DNA from 2 places in the Streptomyces sp. SID5464 genome. Region 1 is predicted to be linked to the other one. Evidence: riboswitches for the same ligand, from Rfam matches in the RefSeq annotation. Region 1 holds a riboswitch; the other holds the start of a gene.

Region 1 (7,288 bases):
CGCGTCGGCCTGCGGTGCCGTGCTCGCCGCCGCCGACAGCGCCTCCGCCAGGCCGCCCAGCTCCACGTGCACCACCAGGACCGGTTTGGCCGGGGCGGCGGCCGCCGCGGAGCGCAGCGCGTCGGCGAGGGCCGCGTCCGCGACCGAGCCCTCCCCCACCGCCGGTATGGCGGTGACGACCACCGCGTCGCACCGGTCGTCGGCCAGCGCCCGCGACAGGGCCGTGTGGAAGTCCGCGGCGGAGGCCGCCGTGGTCAGGTCCCGCGGGGGGTGCGGCCGCAGCCCCTCGGCGAGACACGCGTCGTAGGTGAGCAGCCCGAGCGACTCGGAGTTGCCGAGGATCGCCACCCGGGGCCCGGCCGGCAGCGGCTGGCGCGCGAGGAGCAGTCCGGCGTCCACCAGCTCGGTGATGGTGTCGACCCGGATGACGCCGGCCTGCCGCAGCAGCGCGGAGACGGTCGCGTGCGGCAGCCGGGTCGCCCGTACGGCGTGCCCCTGGGGCGCGGCCGCGTGCCGGGCGCCCTGGACCACGACCAGTGGCTTCGCCGCGGCCGTCCGGCGGGCGAGGCGGGTGAACTTGCGGGGATTGCCGATGGACTCCAGGTACATGAGGACGACGTCCGTGTCGGGGTCCTCGTACCAGTACTGGAGGACGTCGTTGCCGGAGACGTCGGCCCGGTTGCCGGAGGAGACGAAGGTGGAGACGCCGGTCACGCCAGTGACGCCGCCGCCGCGCCGGTGCAGCCGGGACAGCAGGGCGATGCCGATGGCGCCGGACTGGGCGAACAGGCCGATCCGGCCCGGGCGCGGCGTCTCGGGCGCGAGGGAGGCGTTGAGCCGTACGCGCGGGGAGGTGTTGATGATGCCGAAGGCGTTCGGCCCGATGATCCGCATGCCGTACGTGCGCGCGTGCCGCACGAGTGCGCGCTGGCGTTCGCGCCCCTCGCTGCCGCTCTCGGCGTATCCGGCGGAGACCACGACCAGCCCCTGCACGCCGTGTTCGCCGCACTCGGTGACGACCTCGGGCACGTGTTCGGCCGGCACGGCGACGACGGCGAGGTCGACCGGGCCGTCGATGTCCTGCACCGAGCGGTGGGCGGGGACCCCGTCGAGTTCCTTCTGTCCCTCGGGCAGTGCCCTGTTCACAGCGTAGAGGCGGCCGGTGTACCCGGCGTCGCGGATGTTGCCGAGGACGCTGCGGCCCACGCCGCCCGGGGCGCGCCCGGCTCCGATGACGGCGACCGAGCCGGGCGCGAGCAGTCGCTGCACGGACCGGGCCTCGGCACGGTGCTCGCGCGCGTACTGGACGGCGAGGGAGCGGTCGGTGGGTTCGAGGTCGAACTCCAGACGGACGACGCCGTCCTCGAAGCTGCGCTTCTGGGTGTACCCGGCGTCCGTGAACACCTTGATCATCTTGTTGTTGGCGGGCAGCACCTCGGCGGCGAAGCGGCGGATGCCGCGTTCGCGGGCGACGGCGGCGATGTGCTCGAGGAGAGCGGAGGCGACGCCCCGGCCCTGGTGGGCGTCCTGCACCAGGAAGGCGACCTCGGCCTCGTCGGCCGGTGCGGACGCGGGCGTTCCGTCCGCGCCGATCCGGTCGTAGCGTACGGTGGCGATGAACTCGCCGCCGACTGTGGCCGCGAGTCCCACCCGGTCCACAAAGTCGTGGTGCGTGAAGCGGTGGACGTCCTTGGCGGACAGGCGAGGGTACGGCGCGAAGAAGCGGTAGTACTTCGACTCGTCGGAGACCTGCTCGTAGAAGCTGACCAGGCGCTCGGCGTCATCAACGGTGATGGGCCGGATGCGCGCGGTGCCACCGTCGCGCAGCACCACGTCGGCTTCCCAGTGGGCGGGATACTCGTGCCGGTCCGGCGAGGTCTGCATGGGCCCCAGAGTACGGCTAGCGTCCGACAGCGGCGCGAGGCAGTCTGTGGAGGGCGTCAGTCGGGTCGAGGCCGCGATCCGACGGCACCCCGGGGCGGTACGTCAGGACCGCTCCGGCGCAGCTTCACGGTATGGGAAACTGGTCTAGACAACCCTGAAAACTGAAGGGCAGCAACACATGGCTGAGCGCCGCGTCAACGTCGGCTGGGCCGAGGGCCTCCACGCCCGCCCCGCCTCCATCTTCGTCCGAGCCGCCACGGCCGCAGGCGTCCCGGTGACGATCGCCAAGGCAGACGGCAACCCCGTCAACGCGGCCTCCATGCTGGCCGTCCTCGGCCTCGGCGCCCAGGGCGGCGAGGAGATCGTCCTCGCCTCCGACGCCGAGGGTGCGGACGCCGCCCTGGACCGGCTGGCGAAGCTGGTCTCCGAGGGCCTCGAGGAACTGCCCGAGACCGTCTGAGTGCGCATCTCCGAAGGGCTCGCCCGAATTCATCGGGCGAGCCCTTCGCCATTCCGGTTCGCGGGACGTGGAATTCCCGTTGACGGGCAGCAGAAATAATCCCCCGCGAATTTCCTGCTCTTTGTATACGGCTCCCGTGTTAATGCCGCAGGCTCGCCGTGTTTACGGGATGTTGCGAGTTCCTCACACGCTCGGCCCGCTCCCCGGCGGAACCGAAACGCAACCGGTGCGCGGCCGTCGCGCGCTCGGTGTGCAGCGCCGTGACCGCCCGCGCGCGCTCGCTGTCCCCGCGCGCCACCGCGTCCACGATCGCGCCGTGCTCGGTCCAGGACTCCACCGGCCCGGCCGGCGCCTCGACGGTGTACATCCAGGCGATCTTGTGGCGGAGCTGGGTGAGCATCGAGGTCAGCGCGGGGCTGCCGGAGGCCTGCGCGAGCGTCTCGTGGAACCAGCCGCCCAGGGAGCGCAGGTCGTCGCTGTTGCCCCGGCGGGCGCGCTCCTGGCCGAGCCGGACCAGCCCGCGCAGGACCTTCAGATGGGCCTCGGTGCGGCGCTGGGCGGCGCGGGCCGCGCCGAGCGGCTCCAGCAGCAGCCGCATCTCCAGCAGGTCGGCGGCCTCCTGCTCGGTGGGTTCGGCGACGCACGCGCCCGCGTGCCGCCGGGTCACCACGAAACCCTCGGCCTCCAGGGTGCGCAGGGCTTCCCGGACGGGGACGCGCGAGACGCCGTAGCGGCGGGCGAGGAGTTCCTCGGTCAGCCGGCTGCCGCGCTCGTAGACACCCGCGACGATGTCGTCCCGGATGGCCGTGCACACCGAGTGCGCGGGAATACGCATGACCGACCTCCGTTTAATCCCCGTGAAACGTCGACGAGTGACGCGTGTTCCGTGACTCTATTGCAATGAGCCGGAATTTCCGACGGGGGACCGGAATCCATGGATATTTTTTGGACAGCCGGGCGTCACAAACGCCGAAAGCCCCGGCTCGGGGAGCCGGGGCCTCGGGAAGCGGAGTGGTACGCCGTCAGACGTTCACACCGTGCGAGCGGAGGTAGGCGACGGGGTCGATGTCGGAGCCGTACTCGGGGCTGGTACGGGCCTCGAAGTGCAGGTGCGGTCCGGTGACGTTGCCGGTCGCGCCGGACAGGCCGATCTGCTGGCCGGGGGTGACCCGCTGGCCCACCGAGACGCTGATGGACGACAGGTGGCCGTACTGGGTGTACGTGCCGTCGTTCATCTTGATCACGATCTGGTTGCCGTAGGAGCCGCCCCAGCCGGCCTCGACGACCGTGCCCATGCCGACCGCGTGGACGGGAGTGCCGCTGGCGGCGTGGAAGTCGACGCCGGTGTGGCTGCCGGAGGACCACAGCCCGCTGCTGGCCCGGTAGCCGGTGGAGACGTACGAGCCGGAGATCGGGGGCACGAAAGTGTTGAGGCGCTTGCGCTCGGCCTCGCGGGCGGCGCGCTCCTTGGCCTCGCGCGCCTTCTCGGCCGCCTCCTTGGCCTCCTTGGCCGCCTCGGCGGCCCGCTCGCGGGCGGCCTCCTCGGCCTTCTTCTTGGCGGCGGCCTCCTCGGCGGCCTGCTTCTGGGCGGCGGCCTGGGCGTCGATCTGCTGGGCCACGGTGTCGCCCATGGTGACGACGGGGGTGAGGCCGGTCTGCTCGACGGCGGGCTCTGCGGCGAAGGCCGGGGCGGCCACGGTGCCGATGACACCGGTGGTGGCGAGGGCCGCGACGCCCGCCGCGCGGGCCGTGCCGCGCTGCATCCGGCTGGGACGACGATGCTTCCCGGTGGCGCGGGTGAACGCCATGGAGTGCCTGGTCCTTTCCTTCCTTCTCGCCTACCGGGTTAGCTGACGGGTTCGGAGCAGGAAGGTCTCCTACGGACCCCCTCGCGGCTCGCTCGGGCGTCCGATTCACCCCAGGGACTGCGGTGGGTCCCCGGCTCCCCTGGCTCGCGCCGTACGGGGACTCGGCGATGACTGTCCGGTGCCGCGGGTGCGGCGCACTGCCTGACGAACAGCCCGGACGACGCTAAGCGGGGCCACTTTCAATTCCCAAACGGATCCCGGCTTTTGTAGCGCATCCCACAGGGCAGACAGGCAACCTCCATATCAATTCGGGCATAAAGGGGCCCTGGTGCCTTGGAAGACAACCAGGGCCCCTGCGCGCGCGGGCCGCTACTCGGCTGCCACGACGGAGACTTCGCCGATGCCCAGGGCCTCGACCGGGCCCTTGATCTGCGCCGCGTCACCGACGAGCACGGTCACCAGACGGTCCACCGGGAAGGCGCTGACGGCCGCCGCGGTGGCCTCCACGGTGCCGGTCGCGGCGAGCTGCCGGTACAGGGTGGCCTGGTAGTCGTCGGGCAGATGCTGCTCGACCTGGTCGGCCAGCGTGCTCGCGACGGCCGCCGCCGTCTCGTACTTCAGCGGCGCCACGCCGACCAGGTTCTGCACGGCGACGTCCCGCTCGGCGTCGGTCAGCCCCTCGGCGGCGAGGGTGCGCAGCACCGTCCAGAGGTCCTGGAGGGCGGGGCCGGTGTTGGGAGTGTCCACGGAGCCGCTGATGGCGAGCATCGCGGCACCGGTCCCGTCCGGGGCGGACCTGAGGACCTGGCCGAACGCCCGCACCCCGTAGGTGTAGCCCTTCTCCTCGCGCAGGACGCGGTCCAGGCGGGAGGTGAGGGTGCCGCCGAGGCAGTACGTGCCGAGCACCTGCGCGGGCCACACGCGGTCGTGCCGGTCCGGGCCGATCCGGCCGATCAGCAGCTGCGTCTGGACGGCGCCGGGGCGGTCCACGATGACGACCCGGCCCGTGTCGTCGGCGGTCACCGGCGGCACCGGGCGCGGCTCGGCCGCCGAGCCCGTCCAGGCGCCCAGCGTGTCGCCGAGCAGGGCGTCGAGGTCGATGCCGGTGAGGTCGCCGACGACCACGGCGGTGGCCGTGGCGGGCCTGACGTGCCGCTCGTAGAAGGCGCGTACGGCCGCGGAGTCGATCGCGGCGACCGTCTCCTCGGTGCCCTGGCGGGGCCGCGACATGCGCGAGTCCGCCGGGAACAGCTCCTTGGAGAGTTCCTTGGCGGCACGGCGGGCGGGGTTGGCCAGCTCGTGCGGAATCTCGTCGAGGCGGTTGCGGACCAGCCGCTCGACCTCGCTGTCCGCGAACGCGGGCGCCCTGAGGGCGTCGGCGATCAGGCCGAGCCCCTTGGCGAGCCGGGAGGCCGGCACCTCCAGACTGAGCCGGACGCCGGGGTGGTCGGCGTGCGCGTCGAGGGTGGCGCCCGCGCGCTCCAACTCGGCGGCGAAGTCCTCGGCGGAGTGCTTGTCGGTGCCCTCGGAGAAGGCCCGGGCCATGATCGTGGCCACGCCGTCGAGGCCGGCCGGTTCGGCGTCCAGGGGCGCGTGCAGCAGCACCTCCACGGCGACGACCTGCTGGCCGGGGCGGTGGCAGCGCAGGACCGTCAGGCCGTTGCCGAGCGTGCCGCGCTCGGGGGCCGGGAAGGCCCACGGCTTGGCCTCGCCCGCCTGCGGCTGGGGGTGGAAGTCCATCGTGGCGAGCTCGGTCACTTGGCCGCCTCCTCGTTCTCGTTCAGGGCCGCGGCTGCGGTGTCCTCGGTGGTGTCGGCGTCCTCGGCGGTCTCCGCGTCGCCCGCCTCGTCGGCGACGGGCTCGTAGACGAGCACCGCGCGGTTGTCGGGCCGCAGGCGGGCCTTGGCGACCTCCTGGACCTCCTCGGCCGTCACCTCCAGCACGCGCTGCACGGCGGTCAGGGCGAGCTGCGGGTCGCCGAACAGGACGGCGTACCGGCACAGTTCGTCGGCGCGGCCGGCGACCGTGCCCAGCCGGTCCAGCCACTCGCGCTCCAACTGGGCCTGGGCGCGCTCCATCTCCTCGGCCGTGGGGCCCTCATCGGCGAACCGGGCGAGCTCCTCGTCGATGGCCGACTCGATGACCGGGACCTCCACGTCACCGGACGTCTTCACGTCCAGCCACCCCAGGGAGGGCGCCCCGGCGAGCCGCAGCAGGCCGAAGCCGGCCGCCACGGCCGTACGGTCCCGCCGCACCAGACGGTTGTACAGGCGGGAGGACTCGCCGCCGCCGAGGACGGTCAGGGCCAGGTCGGCCGCGTCGCACGCGCGCGTGCCGTCGTGCGGCAGTCGGTAGGCGGCCATCAGGGCGCGCGCCGGGACCTCCTCCTCGACGACCTCGCGCAGCTGCTCGCCGATGATCTCCGGCAGCGTGCCGTCCCGGGGCGCGGGCTTGCCGTCGTGGCCGGGAATGGAGCCGAAGTACTTCTCCACCCAGGCCAGGGTCTGCTCCGGGTCGATGTCGCCGACGACGGAGAGCACGGCGTTGTTCGGCGCGTAGTAGGTGCGGAAGAACGCGCGCGCGTCCTCCAGGGTGGCCGCGTCCAGGTCGGCCATCGAACCGATCGGGGTGTGGTGGTAGGGGTGGCCCTCCGGGTAGGCGAGGGCGGTCAGCTTCTCGAAGGCGGTGCCGTAGGGGACGTTGTCGTAGCGCTGGCGGCGCTCGTTCTTGACGACGTCCCGCTGGTTCTCCATCGACTCGTCGTCGAGGGCGGCCAGCAGGGAGCCCATGCGGTCGGCCTCCAGCCAGAGGGCGAGCTCCAGCTGGTGGGCGGGCATCGTCTCGAAGTAGTTGGTCCGCTCGAAGCTGGTGGTGCCGTTCAGCGAGCCGCCCGCGCCCTGGACGAGCTCGAAGTGGCCGTTGCCCTTCACCTGGGCGGAACCCTGGAACATCAGGTGCTCGAAAAGGTGAGCCAGGCCGGTACGCCCCTTGACTTCGTGGCGCGAGCCGACGTCGTACCAGAGGCACACCGCCGCGACCGGGGTCAGGTGGTCCTCGGAGAGCACCACGCGCAGGCCGTTGGCCAGGCGGTGCTCGGTCGCTGTCAGGCCCCCGGAGCCTGCCTGGGCTGTGGCCG
Region 2 (7,288 bases), on a different contig from region 1:
GTGATCTACCCGCCCCCACGATCTGCCTCCATTCTGAAAAGTACGTCCTGTACATTTTTTACAGACACAGCTGTCGCCGGAGACGGCTCTGCCCGCGAGGAGGGGGTCGCCATGACCCGACCGTCCGCCCGTTACGTGCTGCCCGAGTTCACCGAACGCACGGCGTCCGGACAACGGTCGATGGATCCGTACTCGAAGCTGCTGGAGGAGCGGATCGTCTTCCTCGGGACGCCGGTGGACGAGACCTCGGCGAACGACGTGATGGCCCAGTTCATGTACCTCGAGCACCAGGCCCCCGACCGTGACATCTCGCTCTACATCAACTCCCCCGGCGGCACCTTCCACGCCATGTCGGCCATCTACGACACGATGCAGTACGTCGCCTGCGACGTGGTGACGACCTGCCTGGGCCAGGCCGGCGCGGCCGCTTCGGTGCTGCTGGCGGCGGGCACGCCCGGCAAGCGATCCGTGCTGCCGGACGCGCGGGTGGTGATCCATCAGCCCGCCCTGCCCGAGCCGGTCCGCGGACAGGCCAGCGATCTGGCGATCCAGGCCGACGAGTTGACACGCATCCGGACCCGCATGGAGGAGATGCTCGCACGGCACACGGGGCGCACCCGGGAGCAGGTGAGCGCGGACATCGAGCGCGACAAGGTCCTCACCGCCCAGGAGGCGGTGGAGTACGGCCTGGTGGACCGGATCATCCCCAACCGCAAGGCCACCCTGGCCCCGCCGACCGGAGAGTGAGCCGCCGGTGCTCCCACCCGAACTGCCGCCGCTGCCCGCGCTGACACGCGCCGAGGCGGAGTTGATCGACCGTTACCTGGAGGTCGTCGATCTGCTCGGCCGGATCAACCCGGCGCTGCCCGGCGACACCTATCGCGGACTGCGCGCCGCCCAGGCCCTGGTCGGCAAGGCGACCGCGCTGCGTGACGCACTGACGCTGATGCACCAGCGGGGCGAGACGGAGCTGCACGCCGGCACCCTCGGCCGGGCACTGCGGGTGCTGGACGGCGAGCGGCGCACGGCCCGCGTCACCCTGCCCCCCGAGTCCGTCAGTTGACGCCGCCTCACCGGCCCGGACACCCGCCCTGTCGACGGAGCGCCCGGGCCTGAGTCGAAACGGGCCGAACGACGTACCCCTGTTCGGAGTAGACGAGAGTCCTTTTTTCGGGCCCTCACAGTTGCGCAACGCGCGTGACCGAAGGGCGGAATGGGACATTCCATCGCTGGTCCGACGGCCAGTGGGCCTGTGGACCGTGGCTCGAACACAGACGTGTCCACCCGAACGGGTGAGTGGTGAGTAACAACACAAATCCCCGGTTCCGTTGGGATTTCGGGACAACCATGAGCCAAGATCCCGTCTGACGACAAGCCCCCGCCGCAGCGGCGGGGCGGTCCGGGCGGACGCCGAGTCCTGCCGCCGCCCGGATGACCGGTCGACAGGAGTGGATCGGCAGGAGTGGAGGACCCAAGCACGACGGGTCGCCGGGACGGTCACGCCATGACCGGGTCCGAGCAGCCCTTGGGGTGAAGCCGCGTCAGCGGCCGGGCAACTTCGCCAGCCCGAATCCGACAGGTCATCCTTCACAGGCGGCTGACGAAGGGTTGCGCATGACTGCGCTCAATCGTGTCCCGTCGCTCATGGTCCGGGCCGGTACGGCCTCGGCCCTCACCATCGCCGCCGTGGGCGGCTCGATCGTGGCTCCCGGCTTCTCCTCCGAGGCGGCGGCAGCCACACCGGCGACCAAGGCACTCCAGATAGCGGCCTCGAAGAAGGGATCGCCCTACAAGTACGGGGCCACCGGCCCGCACAGGTTCGACTGCTCGGGTCTCACGCTGTACTCGTTCAAGAAGGCGGGCAAGAAGCTCCCCCGCACGGCCGCCCAGCAGTACAACAAGACGCGCCACATCTCCGCCAAGAACCGCAAAGCCGGAGACCTGGTGTTCTTCCACTCGGGCAGCAGCGTGTACCACGTCGGTATCTACGCGGGTAAAAACAAGCTCTGGCACGCCCCCAAGAGCGGGGACGTGGTGCGGCTGCAGAAGATCTGGACCAAGAGCGTCTGGTACGGACGCGTGAGGTGATCCGCCCGGCGTGCGGCGGCGTCCCTGACGCGCCGCCGCACGCCGGGGCGTGACACGGCCTCAAGTGGTTACCCGTCCCCCATGGCCGAGCACCGTCCCTGCACCGCGCGCGGCGAGACTCCGCTGCAACGCGCCGACCGGAACTTCGTCGAGCTGCTCCAGGAGCTCCGGGTCACCCAGACGGGCGTACAGATCCTCTTCGCGTTCCTGCTGTCGCTCGCGTTCACCTCGCGCTTCACGTCCCTCGACACGGTCCAGCGCGTCACCTACGTCATCACGCTGCTGCTGGCGGTCCTGGCCGCGGCCCTGTTCACCGCGCCGGCCGCGCTGCACCGCTCGCTCTTCCAGCAGGGCGCCAAGCCGCGCATCGTGCAGGTCTCCTCACGACTGGCCACCACCGGTCTGATCGTTCTGGTGTTCGCCTTCAGCGGTTCGGTCCTGCTGGTGGTCGATGTGACGACCAGTCGGGCCGGCGGCATCGCCGCGGGCGCGGCGACGTTCCTGGTCTGCGTCGGTCTGTGGGGGCTGCTCCCCCGGCTGGTGCGGCGAGCGGGGCTGCGCGACGAGACGCAGGGCAGCCCCGGACGGCCGCAAGCCACCAGCGAGGAGCCTGCGTCCCGGGGTCCCGTCCGGATCCCCGCACCGCCGCGCGGCACGATCAGGCAGCCCTCAGGGGTTCGAGAAGGAGCAGCACGCCGAGAAGCGTCAGCGCGGCCCCGGTGACCCCCTCGACGGCCCGCGCGGCACGCGGCTCCCGCAGCCGGCGGCCGAGTCGGTCCACCAGCAGCGCCACGGCCGGGAACCACAGCAGGGCGAGGACCACCACGATCAGCGCCAGCAGCAGCGTCCGGGGCAGCGCGGGACCGCTCGCGGGCACGAACTGCGGCAGCAGGCTGAGGAAGGTGATGGGCGCCTTCGGGTTCAGGGCGTTCGTGACGAAGCCCTGCCGCAAGGGACGCACGGCGGACGAAGCGGTCCCCGTGGTTTCGGCGACCACGGCACGGTGCCCGCGCAGTGACCACAGCGTCCGCGCTCCCAGGTACAGGACGTAGCCGCCGCCCAGCAGCTGGAGCGCCCGGAACAGCGCGGGCACGGCGGCCAGGACCGCGGCGACCCCCGCAACGGCCAGCGCGGTGTGCAGGAGCAGCCCGCCCGCGATGCCGAGCGCGCAGGCCACGCCGGCCCGGCGGGAGACCAGGGCGTTGCGCACGACCACCGTGAAGTCGGCGCCCGGCATCGCGACCATGCCCGCCGCCACCCCGGTGAAGGCGATGAGTTGTGCGTCCATGCGGCCAGCCTGCCGGACCAGGGCCTTCAGCAGGTATGTCGAATATCCTGAGGAAGCCTTAAGCATCGCTTTGGTCTGTGGAGGTCAGCGGCATGTACGACCCGACCCGGCTCGCGGCTCTGGTCGCCGTCGCGGAGGCCGGGTCCATCACCCGGGCGGCCGAGCGCCTCGGTTACACCCCGCCCGCGCTCTCCCAGCAACTGGCCAAGCTGGAGCGGGAGGCCGGCTCGGCGCTGCTGGTCCGGCATCACCGCGGGGCGCGGCTGACGGGCGCGGGCGAGCTGCTGGTGGCACGGGCCCGGCGCGTGCTCGACGAGTTGGAGCGGGCCCGTCATGAACTGGCCCGGCTGGCCGGTCTGTCGGGCGGCGTCCTGAGGCTCGGGACGTTCCAGACGGCGGGCATCCATCTGCTGCCGCCGGTACTGAGCGCGTTCCGCCGGGCTCACCCGGATGTGGAGCTGTCCGTCGCCGACCACGAACCGCCGACCGGTGTCATGGCCGTGGCCGCCGGTGACATCGACCTGGCCCTGACGCACACGTACGAGCCCGCCGACGCCCTCTCGCTCCCCGCTTCCGTCCGCTTGGAGCCGGTCCTGGTGGAGGAGCTGGTTCTGGTGACCGCCCCGGGTCATGCCCTCGCCGACGGCACGTCCAGGCTTCCCTTGACGGAACTGGCAGGTCAGCCGCTGATCAGCATGGCGCCGGAACATCCTTCCCGGCAGGGTGTGGAGGCGGCGCTGGCGCGGGCCGGGGCCAGCCCGTCGGTCCTGGTCTCGACACCCGGCTATGCGCTGGTGTGCGCACTGGTCAGCGCGGGGCTCGGGGTGGGCGTCGTACCGGAGATGGTGGCGCGGACATCGGTCACGCCGGTCGGGGTGCGCCCGCTCGGGGCGGGCGAATTGCGCCGTACGATCTCGGTCGCCTACCGGGGCGAGGAGGCGGCGCCTGCCGTGGAGGCCTTCCGGGCCCTGTTGCGCGGGGCGTTCGGCCGCGCGCGGCACGCGTCAGAGATGCGGTGAGATCACGGCTCCTGCTGCCCCGCAGCCGTCACGGGCTGGACCGGGACGGTCCACGGGAGTTCGATCGAGATGGTCTTGCCGCCCTCGCGGGTGCGGCGGATCCTGAGCCTGCCGCCGCATTCCGCGGTCAGCCAGCGGATGATGACGAGGCCGCGCCCGTTGTCCTGCTGGACGGCGGCGGGCAGGCGTCTGGGGAATCGCGGGTGGCTGTCCGTGACGCCGATGCGCAGGTGTTCGTCGCGGTCGAGTTCGACGTCCACCGTGAAGGTGGGCGACTGTCCGAACGTGTGCTGGACGGCGTTGGTCGCGAGTTCGGAGATGATGAGCCGGATGGTGTCGGACACTTCCGTGTCCGCCGGCAGGCCCCACTCCGCCAGCGTGCCCACCACGTAGGCGCGCGCTGCGGAGACCGAGGCGGGATCGCTCGGCAGAGTGACGGATGCTTCCAAATGGTCTGCCATGGCGACGTCGTCCCTTTCCCACGGGACCGCAGTCCGACACGGAGCGGAAGGTTCGAGTACGGTCCCGGACTGGTGCTTCGTCGCCAGAGTGCCACCAGAACACCCCGGAAGGGCGGCGATCCACCAAGATATGCATATATCTGTCGCTCAAAGCGGTGAACTCTGCGACGCGAGACCGTATTTGGGTGGCTCGGAAGGAGTAAGGAGTAACCCATGCAGCACGGTCCCGCGGTGCGCCGCCGGAAACTGGGCGCCGAACTTCGCGCGCTGCGCACCTCGGCGGGGCTCACCAGTGGTGAGGCGGCCCGGCTGGTGGGCTGGCACCAGTCGAAGGTCAGCCGTATCGAGACGGGCACGAGCGGGGTGAAACCGGCCGATGTGCGGTTACTTCTCGACGCGTACGCCGTGGCGGACGCTCAACTGCGCGAGTTGCTCATGGTGTTGGCGGGGTCCGAGGACAGTGGCGGGCGGACCCACTGGTGGCACGCCTACCGCGGGGTGCTGCCGCCGACCTACCGGGACTTCATCAGCCTGGAGTCACAGGCCGGCGCGATGCGCACGCTGGAGACCACGGTCGTCCCGGGGCTGCTCCAGACGCCCGAGTACGCCCGTGCGGTGACGAAGGCCGCGGTGGAGGGGCTGCCGGAGGACCGGCTCGACACGCTGGTCGAGGTGCGTCTGGCCCGGCAGGACGTGCTGCGCGCGGATCCGCCGCTGGAACTGAGCGCCGTCCTGGACGAGGCGGTGCTGCGGCGGGAGGTGGGCGGGCCCGGGGTGATGGCCCGGCAGCTGGAACGGCTGGTCGAGGCGGCGCGGCTGCCCCAAGTGCGGCTCCAGGTGCTGCCGTTCGCCGCCGGGGCGCACATCGGAGTCACCGGCCCTTTCGTTATTTTCTCATTTTCGAGCACATCTGATCTGGATGTTGTTGTTCTCGACCACTTGACGAGTAGCCTCTACCTCGAACGGAAAGAAGACCTCCGGGCCTACACGGAGGCCTTCAACGCCCTTCAGATCCACGCCCTTTCGCCCGAGGACTCGTTGGATTTCATCGCCGGGACAGCCGCCGGCGCGTAAGGAGGCACCATGCGTGCACTGCCTCGTCACGTCCCCTCAAGCATCGAACTGCACGGTGTGCGGTGGTTGCGCAGCAGCTACAGCACCGGCGCGAACAACTGCGTCGAGACCGCGTGTCCGGCCGCCCCGCCCTGGGCCGGACTGCTCGCCGTGCGCGACTCCAAGGACCCGGCCGGGCCCGCACTGCTCTTCTCACGGAGGAGCTGGACGGAGTTCACGGCCGCGGTCGACCGCATCTGAGCCGCATCCGAACCACTCCTGATCAGTCCGTCGTCGAGCGACGCACGGCCGTGTCACGCCGACTCATGGCCGCGTCTCGCCGATCAGTCGTACAGCGCGTTCGATCTGTTCCGCGGTCAGGTCCGCGCGGGCGGTCAGCCTGAGCCGTGAGATGCCGTCGGGCACGGAAGGAGGACGGAAGCAGCCCACGGCCAGGCCCGCCGCGCGGCACCCGGCCGCCCAGCGCACGGCGTCCTCGGGAGAGGGCGCCCGCACCGAGACCACCGCGGCGTCCGGACGTACCGCTTCCAGACCCGCGGCGGTCAGGCGTGCGTGCAACTCGCCCGCCACCGCGCGGACCCGAGCCGCGCGCTCCGGCTCGCGGCGCAGCAGCCGCAGTGCCGACAGGGCCGCCCCCGCCGCCGCGGGGGCGAGACCCGTGTCGAAGATGAACGTCCGTGCCGCGTTGACCAAGTGGTCGATCACCCGGGCCGGGCCGAGGACGGCTCCGCCCTGACTGCCGAGCGACTTGGACAGCGTGACCGTCACGACGACGTCGTCGGCGCCCGCGAGCCCCGCCGCGTGCGGGGCGCCGCGGCCGCCGTCACCGAGGACGCCCAGGCCGTGGGCGTCGTCCACCACCAGACCCGCGCCGTGCTCCCGGCACGCCTCGGCGAGCGCGGCGAGCGGGGCCGCGTCGCCGTCGACCGAGAAGACCGTGTCGGACACGGTGATCGCCGTGCCCCCGTGCGTGTGCAGCGCCTTGCGCACGGCCTCCGGCTCGGCGTGCGCCACCACCTGTGTGGTGCCGCGGGCCAGCCGGCAGCCGTCGATGAGCGAGGCGTGGTTGCCCGCGTCGGAGACGATGAGGGAGCCGTGCGGGGCCAGCGCGGTGACCGCCGCGAGGTTGGCCGCGTAGCCGGAGGAGAAGACGAGGGCCGCCTCGACACCGCAGAAATCGGCCAGTTCCCGTTCGAGTTCGGCGTGCAGTTCGGTGCTGCCGGTGACGAGCCGGGAGCCGGTCGAGCCGCCGCCCCAGAGCCGCGCGGCACGGGCCGCACCCTCGGTGACCTCGGGATGGCGGGCCAGTCCCAGGTAGTCGTTGCTCGCCAGGTCGAGGAGCGGTGAAACGGCCGGAC

The links. Region 1 has a riboswitch for cyclic di-AMP ahead of GTY47_RS09685 (M23 family metallopeptidase). Riboswitches for the same ligand answer to the same signal wherever they lie in the genome.
Positions count from the first base shown of each region.
Region 2: it holds a riboswitch for cyclic di-AMP, as region 1 does, so the genes downstream of both, GTY47_RS36735 (C40 family peptidase) here and GTY47_RS09685 (M23 family metallopeptidase) in region 1, are expected to answer to the same signal.

Region 1 covers NZ_WWIQ01000009.1:294,729-302,016, reverse strand. The annotation lists gene GTY47_RS09705 (bifunctional GNAT family N-acetyltransferase/acetate--CoA ligase family protein) at 1-1,884, opposite strand, end outside; gene GTY47_RS09695 (HPr family phosphocarrier protein) at 2,063-2,344, shown strand; gene GTY47_RS09690 (GntR family transcriptional regulator) at 2,484-3,179, opposite strand; gene GTY47_RS09685 (M23 family metallopeptidase) at 3,367-4,152, opposite strand; cyclic di-AMP (ydaO/yuaA leader) riboswitch at 4,166-4,329, opposite strand; gene GTY47_RS09680 (pitrilysin family protein) at 4,522-5,910, opposite strand; gene GTY47_RS09675 (pitrilysin family protein) at 5,907-7,288, opposite strand, start outside.
Region 2 covers NZ_WWIQ01000075.1:98,584-105,871, forward strand. The annotation lists gene GTY47_RS36725 (ATP-dependent Clp protease proteolytic subunit) at 112-747, shown strand; gene GTY47_RS36730 (hypothetical protein) at 755-1,063, shown strand; cyclic di-AMP (ydaO/yuaA leader) riboswitch at 1,399-1,611, shown strand; gene GTY47_RS36735 (C40 family peptidase) at 1,615-2,088, shown strand; gene GTY47_RS36740 (DUF6328 family protein) at 2,170-2,811, shown strand; gene GTY47_RS36745 (LysE family translocator) at 2,747-3,376, opposite strand; gene GTY47_RS36750 (LysR family transcriptional regulator) at 3,469-4,395, shown strand; gene GTY47_RS36755 (ATP-binding protein) at 4,398-4,856, opposite strand; gene GTY47_RS36760 (helix-turn-helix transcriptional regulator) at 5,070-5,930, shown strand; gene GTY47_RS36765 (DUF397 domain-containing protein) at 5,940-6,170, shown strand; gene GTY47_RS36770 (8-amino-7-oxononanoate synthase) at 6,234-7,288, opposite strand, start outside.